Regions from separate parts of the Clostridioides sp. LIBA-7602 genome, predicted to be linked through region 1. Evidence: riboswitches for the same ligand, from Rfam matches in the RefSeq annotation. Region 1 holds a riboswitch; the other holds the start of a gene.

Region 1 (5,158 bases):
CAATGTACTTCCTGCATTTGCAACTATTGATCTACCTGGCTCTATTACCAGTATAGGCATTTCTATTCCAAGCTCTTTACATGAACTTTCTGCTTTAGTGATTATAGTCTCACAGAATTCTTTTATAGTTTTAGGCTTATCTTCTTTACTATAATAAACTCCTACACCTCCACCTAAGTCAATTTCTGTTAATTGTATATTGAATTTTTCTTTTATTTCTTTTACCAAGTTCATCATTATATCTACTGTATCTATGTATGGCTCTACATCAAATATTTGCGAACCTATATGAGCATGAAGACCCACAAGTTTGATATTTTTGTATTCACTTAATTTTTCTATAGCTCTAAACAAATCTCCATTTACTAAGGCAAATCCAAATTTAGAATCTATCTGACCAGTTTTTATATAATCATGTGTATGAGCTTCTATGCCAGGTGTTATTCTAAAATATATCTCTTGAGTCTTACCTTTTTCTTCACATAGTGTTTCAATCAAGTCTAATTCATAAAAATTATCTACTACAAATTTACCTACACCTAAATCTAATCCCATATTTATTTCTTCTTTAGTCTTATTATTTCCATGGAAGAAAACTTTTTCCATAGGAAAGTTTGACTTATAAGCTGTATATAATTCACCTCCTGAAACTACATCTAGGCACATTTGTTCTTCATTTATAAGGTTACACATGTAAAGAGGTAAAAAAGCCTTACCTGCATAAGCAACCTTATTTTTTCCATCTTTTGCTTTAAAATATTCTACATATTCTCTACAGTTTTGTCTTACTAAAGCTTCATCAAATACATAAAGTGGAGTTTGATATTTTTTACTAAGTTCTAAACAACTCACTCCTCCAATATATAATTCATTATCATTTACGGTCATAGTTCCATGAAGTTTCATAATATCCTCCCCAAATTTTATATATTAAATACTTCTGCTATTTTCTCTATAGCTACTTGCTTATCATCAGAATTTATAGCACAAGTTATACGAATTTCTGATGTAGTTATAAGTTTTATCATTATACCATTTTCATTAAATATCTTAAATACTTTAGCAGCAACTCCAGAAGTATTTTTCATACCAAGACCTACTAAAGAAAATTTAGTGATATTATTATCAATTACTACATGTTCTTCATCTGTATATTTAGATACTATCTTTTTACATTCACCTAGTTCTTCTTTTGGAACTGTAAATGATACACTTATCTTATCTAAAATAGGTGCAGTTTGACTTATCATATCTACACTTATTCCAATAGTTGCTATATCTTCAAATAAACTAGATATATTTTCTGCTTTAAAATCTTTTATTGTTATAGAACTATCATCATCACTAGTAGCTAATCCTGTTATTACTTTATCCTCTAATTTCATGTCTTTTCCCCCTCTTATATATGTTCCTTTTACTGTACCACATGTACGTCCAACATAAATTTCAACACCATATTTTTGTGCAAGTTCTATACTTCTTGAGTGCATTACTTGTGCCCCTAAACTTGCTAATTCAAGCATTTCTTCATATTCAATCTCATCAAGTTTACTAGCTTTTGAATATTTTCTTGGGTCTGTAAAATAGATTCCATCAACATCTGTATATATCTCACATTTTCCATTTAATTTGACTGCAAGAGCTACAGCAGATGTATCTGAACCACCTCTTCCAAGAGTAGTTACATCACCATCTTCATTGATTCCTTGAAATCCAGTTACTATTACGACATTTCCTTCATCTAAACTATTTTTAATTCTATTTACATTTATATCATCAATTTGAGACTTTCCATGAAGACCACTTGTTTTTATATTTAATTGATAAGCATTATAACTTACAGCCTTACATCCAAGTGCATTTAATGCTATTGATAATAAAGAAGCTGAAATCATTTCTCCAGTAGACATCAATGCATCCAATTCTCTTTTACTAGGTTCATTACTCAATTCTTTAGCCAATTTTATATATTCATCAGTAGATTTACCCATGGCAGATACAACTATCACCATTTGTGGATTTTCTTTTCTTCGTTCTATTATATTTTCTGCAATTGATTTTATTTTATCAGTATCTGCTACTGAACTTCCACCATATTTTTGAACAATTATACTCATGCTTTTTCCCCCTCAAGTTAAATTTTGATAAATAAAAACGCCCAAAGGTATACTTTGGACGTGTAAATCTCATAGACCAAGTAACCTTGTAGCTCACCACTTTAAAAGTGACAGCCTTATACATATTATGCATAAGTCCAGAAAATCCGTCCGTCAACAAATTTTCTTCGGCTATAGACCCTTTCATCAATCATCAACACTTACCAGCTCTTATTGAATACTATTGAATATAGCTACCTCTACCCTAGGCTCATTATTTTTTAATTAATTTATTAATATAGTTTTATCACATTCTATATAATATTGCAACAATTATTTTACAAAATGTGGCAAATCCATAGTCTTCTTTTTTAAAATTAGCTTATATACAATTAAATAGTTTATTTAACCCTAAATCTATAAAATTTATGCTATACTCATTATCGTATCTCTCTAAGTCATTTAATTCAGATAGATTATCTGGCGTAACTACCAAAACGTTTGGCACTTTAAAAAATGGAATTGTAGATTTATCTATCTTTCTAGAAAGATTTTCATATTTAGAAATATCTATTTCATTATCTAAATCAACATCTACTAAAACTTGTTTTATATTACCAAATTGGTCTGTATATTCAATAAATAAATCATATTTCATATCATCCACACTAACATTTCGGTAGAATCTTTTTACATCACAACCTGCAGTATTGATTCTAACAACTAATTCTGACCCTACTAGAGCCTTTATTAAATCATCTCCCTTAAAAAGTTTACTACCATTTAAATAGTATACATATGAGAGGTCTTTATAATTATAATAATCCACATCACAAGGATATTTTTTTAATGTATACTCACTACACATTTTTCTCAAAGTTTTTTTAAAGTTTTTTTTATTATATCTCTTTTGGTCTCCATAAATCTTTCTAAATTGAGCTTCTGTAACACATCTAACCCTGCTAATTAAAAGCAATATCTCTTTTTCCATATTTGTCATAGTACATTCTCCTTGAAGTATTATTTGCAAAGTTGTACTAATATTATATTAATTTTATGACATTAAATTTACAAAGAATTGAAATAAAATAGCTAGTTTTTATAAAAATAAATTTTATAAAAACTAGCTATTAACATATTAAATACTATTTTCAGACTTTTTAAGTTAAACTATACATTCTCTTGATTTCCAGAATCTTGAGAGTTTGTATTTTCGTCAGTTCCTGTTCCCTCTTTTGCTTTTTTGTCTTCAAAGTTTGCAATATTTAGGTTATCAAATTCTGACATTTCAATTACACCAGATGCTTCTTTTGAATACGATATTTTAACTTTATCTCCAACTTGAGTCAATGGCAATTCACTAGACACTTTTGAAGTGGCCTTGAATATTATTTCTTTATTTGAATCTAAAGTTACATAATAATTAGTATTTCCGCCTCGTACATCTGGGCTTATTCTCGTTACTGTACCTTCTATGACTTCGTCTTTTAAGTCATTATCAAGTTTTAAATCATTTCCCTTAGACTCTAATGAATCTTTATAGTTTCTTAATGCTTCGTTTTTATCTTCACCTATACCAAGCACATTATAATCTTCAACAGATACAAATGCAACTCTTTTTACAAGACCAGCCTTATCTTTTAATGATGATACATATGTTGGCTGACCTAATATATTATACATTACAGGGAATGTTGCTTCATAATTTTTTTCTTGAACATTACCCTCAGCTGATTTCATCGCAGCTGTCTCAGTAGCTCCTGGTTGTTTATATAATCTAGCTTCTTTTGTTCTAGAGTCAACTAACATAAATCCAATTGTAGATTCATCTCCACCAGAAGATGTTATACCTGTATACCAATAAGACCTATTATCATTTCCATAAACTAGTGATGTTCCTTCTGTTGGTACTAATACTCCTTTTTCTGATATAACAGAATTTAAAAATCCATTAACATAAACACCCCAGTCTTTAATCTGGTCTGTTATAAATTCTTGTGGCTGGATTCTATCTACCCATTTAGGTGTATTCTTAACATTATAAACATTTATTTTTCCAGTTTCTGCGTCAACAGTGGCTATTCCTGTAGCATTTGCTCCTCCATAACCAATTTTATGCTCATATAAACTTACAACCCAATAAGGCTTCCCTTCATCATTTATTTCAAGGGTAAAATCTGTCATACCGACATTTACAATACCATGTATATATAAATGTCTTTGTAAATCTTGATGTAAGTAAGCTTCTGGTTGGTATACTATCTTTATTGGCTTTCCATCTATTTCTTGAACTAATTGAACATCTTGAGGATTACTTGCGGATACTTTTACATAACCACTTGTACCACTTAAAGATGTCACCCATTTAATTATGTCTCTATGAACAAGAGGTGCTACCCAGTACAACTCTCCATCCACATTTTGTATATGGAATTTTCCTAATTTTGACACACTACCTATAGCTGGAACTTCTCCAAGCTTTTTATCACCCAATTTCATGGCCATATCTTCATCTACAAGACGAATGTCATTTACACTAACAGGACTAATATCATCAGTAAATTTACTTTCAGTCACTTTTCCTAATAGTTCTTTATATGCCTTTGCATGAAACACAGGTGTAGAGGCTATAAAAGGTACAACTACAATATACACAAGTAAAGCTATTGCTATTGAAAAATTATATTTGGCAAGTTTAGATGTTCTTTCATTTCTATCCAACATCATATCCAATATTCCTGCCACAACAAAGAAAATTATTCCTACTGAAAATAAAGATGTGAAATCTAATCTAAGTACAGGTAATTTAATAAATGCATAAATTACTACAATTATTAGTGCAACTCCATATGTTTTAAGATATCGTTTCATTTAATACTCCTCTCTACAAAATGTTATTATTACTATTATATCCATATATTTACAAAAAATAAATATTTATCATATTTATTTATATGTTAAGATATCTTTATACATTTATATATCTATTTTATTTAATTATATCTAATCTATATACCCCAAAAATACTATAAAAATGCAAATAATCACAGAAACTTAAAAAC
Region 2 (5,158 bases), 1.5 Mb from region 1:
TTTAAACAGTTAAGATATTAACTATACCTATTAAAATTAATTAATTTGTACTATAATTATTATTGTACTTAAAAAATTAAATTTAGATAAAAAAGGAGATTTGATTATATGTTATTTAAAGGTTCTGCTGTTGCTTTAGTTACCCCATTTACAGAGGATAATAATGTCAACTTTGAAAAATTAGGTGAATTAATCGAATACCACATTGAGAATGACACAGATGCACTAGTTGTTTGTGGAACAACAGGTGAGGCAACTACTATGAGTGAATCTGAAATTTTTGCTGTAATAAAATATACAGTTGAAAAAGTTAACAAAAGAATACCTGTTATAGCAGGTACTGGTTCAAACAATACTATGTTGTCTGTTCATATGAGTCAAGAAGCTGAAAAATTAGGAGTGGATGGTCTTTTAATAATAACTCCTTACTATAATAAGACTAATGAAAAAGGTCTTAAACTTCACTTTGAAACAATAGCAAATAGCGTTAAGTTACCAATTATTTTATATAATGTACCTGGAAGAACTAAAGTAAATATAAAGCCATCTGTTGTGGCTGAACTTGCTAAGATAGATAATATAGTTGCTGTTAAAGAAGCAAGTGGAGATTTAGCTCAAGTTGCAGAAATAGCTAAATTAGTACCTAAAGACTTTGCTATATACTCCGGTAACGATGATACTATCTTACCACTATTATCATTAGGTGGAAGTGGTGTTATCTCTGTACTTGCTAACATATGTCCTAAAGAAACACATGATTTAGTAACTAAATTCTTTGAAGGTGATATTGAAGGCTCAAAAAAATTACAACTTGATATGGATGCTTTAATTGCTGCCTTATTTATAGAAGTAAATCCAGTGCCAGTTAAAACTGCCATGAATATTTTAGGTTTTAATGTTGGAGATTTAAGACTTCCTCTAGCTGAAATGGAAGAAACTAATCTAAATGTATTAAAACAAGAAATGACAAATTTTGGATTTAAATTTTAGCAATATTTATATAAATAAGTTGATTTTTTCTTAAATATGTATTATTATTAGAATAATCAAATTTTAATATCCTATTAACCTAGGGTAGAGGTAGCTGTAACTAAGAGTATCCAATAGTAGCTGGCAGGCGTTAATGATTGGAAAAAGGATTTACAGCCGAAGAAAATATTTCTTGCAATTATATTTTCTGGGATTACACATAACATGTGTAATACTGTCACTTATATTATGAGTGATGAGCTACAGGGTTTACTTTGAGTGATAAATTAGACGTACAAAGTATACCTTTGTACGTTTTTTGTATATAATTAAAGTTGTTAATATAATATTAAAGTTTTTGGATATATAAAAATATTAACATATCTTACTTGTATAACTAAAATCAAATAAAATAATGTTTTAATAATTTAAAATTGGGGTGAATTTATATGAAAAAAGTAAATGTAGCGATAGTTGGTGCTACTGGAATGGTAGGTAGAACATTTTTAAAAGTATTAGAAGAAAGAAATTTTCCAATAGAAAATCTATTTTTATTCTCATCTTCTAAATCAGCTGGTTCTAAAGTAGTATTTGGTGGTAAAGAATATATAGTAGAAGAATTGAAGGAAACTTCATTTACTGATAGAGGTATACAAATAGCATTATTCTCTGCTGGAGGAAGTATTAGTGAAAAGTATGCTCCAATAGCAGCATCAAATGGAATCTTAGTAGTAGATAACTCTAGTCACTGGAGAATGGACCCAGATGTGCCTTTAGTAGTTCCTGAGGTAAATCCAGAAGCAATAAAAGAACACAAAGGCATAATAGCTAATCCTAACTGCTCTACTATACAAGCTATGGTTCCTCTTAAAGCACTTGATGATAAGTACAAAATTAAGAGAGTAGTATACTCTACTTACCAAGCTGTATCTGGTTCTGGTGTTAAAGGAGTTGAGGATTTAGAGCAAGGAATGAATGGTAATCCTACTGGATTCTACCCTCATCAAATCTCTTACAATTGTCTTCCTCATATAGATTCATTTACTGAAAATGGATATACTAAGGAAGAAATGAAAATGGTAAATGAAACTATGAAAATACTTGATAACTATGACTTAAAAATAACTGCAACTACTGTAAGGGTTCCAGTAAGAAATGGTCACAGTGAATCTATAAATGTTGAATTTAACAATCCATTTGAGTTAGAAGATTTGGTAAAAACACTTGAAGAAGCTCCAGGTGTTGTAGTAGTTGATAATCCTGCTAAGAATGAATATCCAACTGCTGTAGAATTTGACAATAGAGATGAAGTATTTGTTGGAAGAATAAGAAGAGACTTTAGTGTTGATAATGGTGTAAATCTTTGGGTTGTTGCTGATAATATAAGAAAAGGTGCTGCAACTAATGCAATTCAAATAGCTGAAATGGCTTTATCATACGATTTAGTATAATATGCAAAATTGTATAAATATATAATTTTGTAAAATATTAATAATAACACAAAAACAAGCATTAGAAGTAACTGTAATATAAAACACAAAAATAAAAAAGAGGGGATTGATTTTATATGATATTTAAAGGTTCTGCTGTTGCTCTAGTTACACCATTTACAAAGGATAACAAAGTTGATTTTGACAAATTAGGCGAATTGGTTGAATACCAAATAGCTAATGGTACTGATGCTATAGTATCTTGTGGTACTACTGGTGAAGCTAATACTATGACTGATGAAGAACAACTTGCTACTATTAAGTATGTTGTAGAAAAAGTTAATAAAAGAGTTCCTGTTATAGCTGGAAGTGGTTCTAATGATACTATGCACTCAGTTAATCTAAGCCAAGAAGCTGAAAAATTAGGAGTAGATGCTCTATTAATCATAACTCCTTATTACAATAAAGCTAATAAGGCTGGACTTAAACGTCATTTTGAAACAATAGCTAACAGTGTCAAACTTCCAATTATACTTTACAATGTCCCTGGAAGAACTTGTGTAAATATAAGCCCTAGCCTTATAGTTGAACTTGCTAAAATAGATAATATAGTTGCTGTAAAAGAAGCTAGTGGAGACCTAGGACAGGTTGCAGAAATAGCTAGCTTAGTACCAGATGACTTTGCTATCTACTCTGGTAACGATGATACTATACTTCCTTTATTGTCTTTAGGAGGTCAAGGAGTTATATCAGTACTTGCTAATGTTTGCCCTCAAGAAACTCACGATTTAGTAGCTAAATTCTTTGAAGGCGATATAGAAGGTTCTAGAAAATTACAACTTGGTATGGATGCTCTAATCGCAGCTTTATTTATAGAAGTAAATCCTATACCAGTTAAGACTGCAATGAATTTATTAGGATTCAATGTTGGAGATTTAAGATTACCTCTAGCAGAAATGGACCCAGCAAATTTAGAAGTATTAAAGAAAGAATTAGTTAACTTTGGACTAAAAGTTAATGCATAGTAAAAATTGATGCATGGTAAAAAATAAGTTTGGTCAAAAGTTAGCCCTTAATCATAGGAGGAAATTATGTTAAAAGTTATAGCAACTGGTTATGATGGAAAAATGGGTAAGATTTTAGCCGATACTATAAGAGAAGATAGTGAATTAGAGTTGGTTTGTGTTTCAGCTAGAGGTATGGATAGCTGTGAAGGTGACCTTAAAATCTATGAAGATATGAGCACTATAGTTGAAAAAGTTGACGTAGTTATAGATTTTTCTCATCACTCTAATTTAGATAATATCTTATCTTATGTTTTAAAAACTAAGACACCTTTAGTAATCGCTACTACTGGATATAATGATGAAGAAATGAACAAAATACATGAAGCGGCTAAAGTTATTCCTGTATTCCAATCATATAATATGTCTCTTGGTGTAAATGTATTAGTAAAATTGGTTAAAGATGCAGCTAAATTATTAGAAGGATTTGATATAGAAATAATAGAAAAACATCACAACAGAAAAGTAGATGCCCCAAGTGGCACAGCTGTTATGATTGCTAACGCTATAAAAGAGGTTTTACCAAACGTTGAAAATAATTATGGTAGATATGGTCGTAGTGCGAAAAGACAAACAAATGAAGTTGGTATTCATGCTATAAGAGGTGGAAACATTGTTGGTGAACATGATGCTCTGTTTGCTGGAGATAATGAAGTACTTACAATAAGCCATCAAGCCCAATCTCGTGGTATCTTTGCAAGTGGTTCTATAGCTGCTGCTAAATATTTAGTTAAACAAAAACCAGGATTTTATAATATGGACAGCATGTTAGGATAATAACAATAATATAATGAGGATACACAGTATAACTCAAATATATACAATAGATAAATTTATTTGATACTATGCTTATATAATAAAAAATCTGTAAAATAAAATGTAAATAATGAAAAGTAAGTATATACTAAAATTGATAAATAAGTATATAATAAAAGAAATATAATGAAATACAAGGAGAATTAACAAATGGTAAATTTAAACGATGCTTATGAAATAGCAAGATATATAAAAGAAGTTAAAAAGAAAACACCTGTTAAGGTATATGTAAATACTAACTCTTTACATTTCCAATCAACTGATAAATTTAAAGTATTTGGATGCAATGGTTCTTATATATTTATAGGTGACTATGAAGATATAATGGAAGTATTAGATAAACATGGTAAAGATATAATAGATACTCATGTAGAATACGATAGAAGAAATTCTGCTATTCCTCTAAAAAATACTTTAAGTGAACATGCAAGAATTGAGCCAGGTGCAATAATAAGAGACATGGTTACTATAGAAAAAAATGCTGTTGTAATGATGGGAGCTGTTATAAATATAGGAGCTGTTATTGGTGAAGGTTCTATGGTAGATATGAATGCTGTTATTGGAGCTAGAGGTACTCTTGGTAAAAATGTTCATCTAGGTGCTGGAGCTGTTGTCGCTGGTGTTTTAGAACCACCTTCTGCTACTCCTGTTATAGTTGAAGATGATGTTTTAATAGGAGCTAATGCAGTTATTCTTGAAGGTGTTAGAATCGGTAAAGGTGCTGTTGTTGCAGCTGGTGCTATTGTAACTACTGACGTAGAAGCTGGTGCTGTTGTTGCTGGTTCTCCTGCTAAAGTTATAAAAATGAAAGATGAAAAAACGGCTGACAAGACTAAACTTATGGATGACCTTAGAAATTTAGACTAATTAAATAAGTAA

Evidence for each region. A riboswitch is a leader RNA that binds a small molecule or an ion and turns the genes downstream of it on or off. The one in region 1 is predicted to bind lysine.
Region 2: another riboswitch for lysine. It lies ahead of ACTG45_RS17570 (aspartate-semialdehyde dehydrogenase); the one in region 1 lies ahead of ACTG45_RS11250 (aspartate kinase).

Annotation. Positions count from the first base shown of each region.
Region 1 covers NZ_CP196991.1:2,312,247-2,317,404, forward strand. Annotated here, with positions in the region: gene lysA (diaminopimelate decarboxylase) at 1-906, opposite strand, end outside; gene ACTG45_RS11250 (aspartate kinase) at 924-2,117, opposite strand; lysine riboswitch at 2,199-2,367, opposite strand; gene ACTG45_RS11255 (hypothetical protein) at 2,479-3,096, opposite strand; gene ACTG45_RS11260 (hypothetical protein) at 3,267-4,967, opposite strand.
Region 2 covers NZ_CP196991.1:3,774,831-3,779,988, forward strand. Annotated here, with positions in the region: gene dapA (4-hydroxy-tetrahydrodipicolinate synthase) at 109-990, shown strand; lysine riboswitch at 1,068-1,241, shown strand; gene ACTG45_RS17570 (aspartate-semialdehyde dehydrogenase) at 1,419-2,420, shown strand; gene dapA (4-hydroxy-tetrahydrodipicolinate synthase) at 2,537-3,424, shown strand; gene dapB (4-hydroxy-tetrahydrodipicolinate reductase) at 3,491-4,240, shown strand; gene dapD (2,3,4,5-tetrahydropyridine-2,6-dicarboxylate N-acetyltransferase) at 4,430-5,146, shown strand.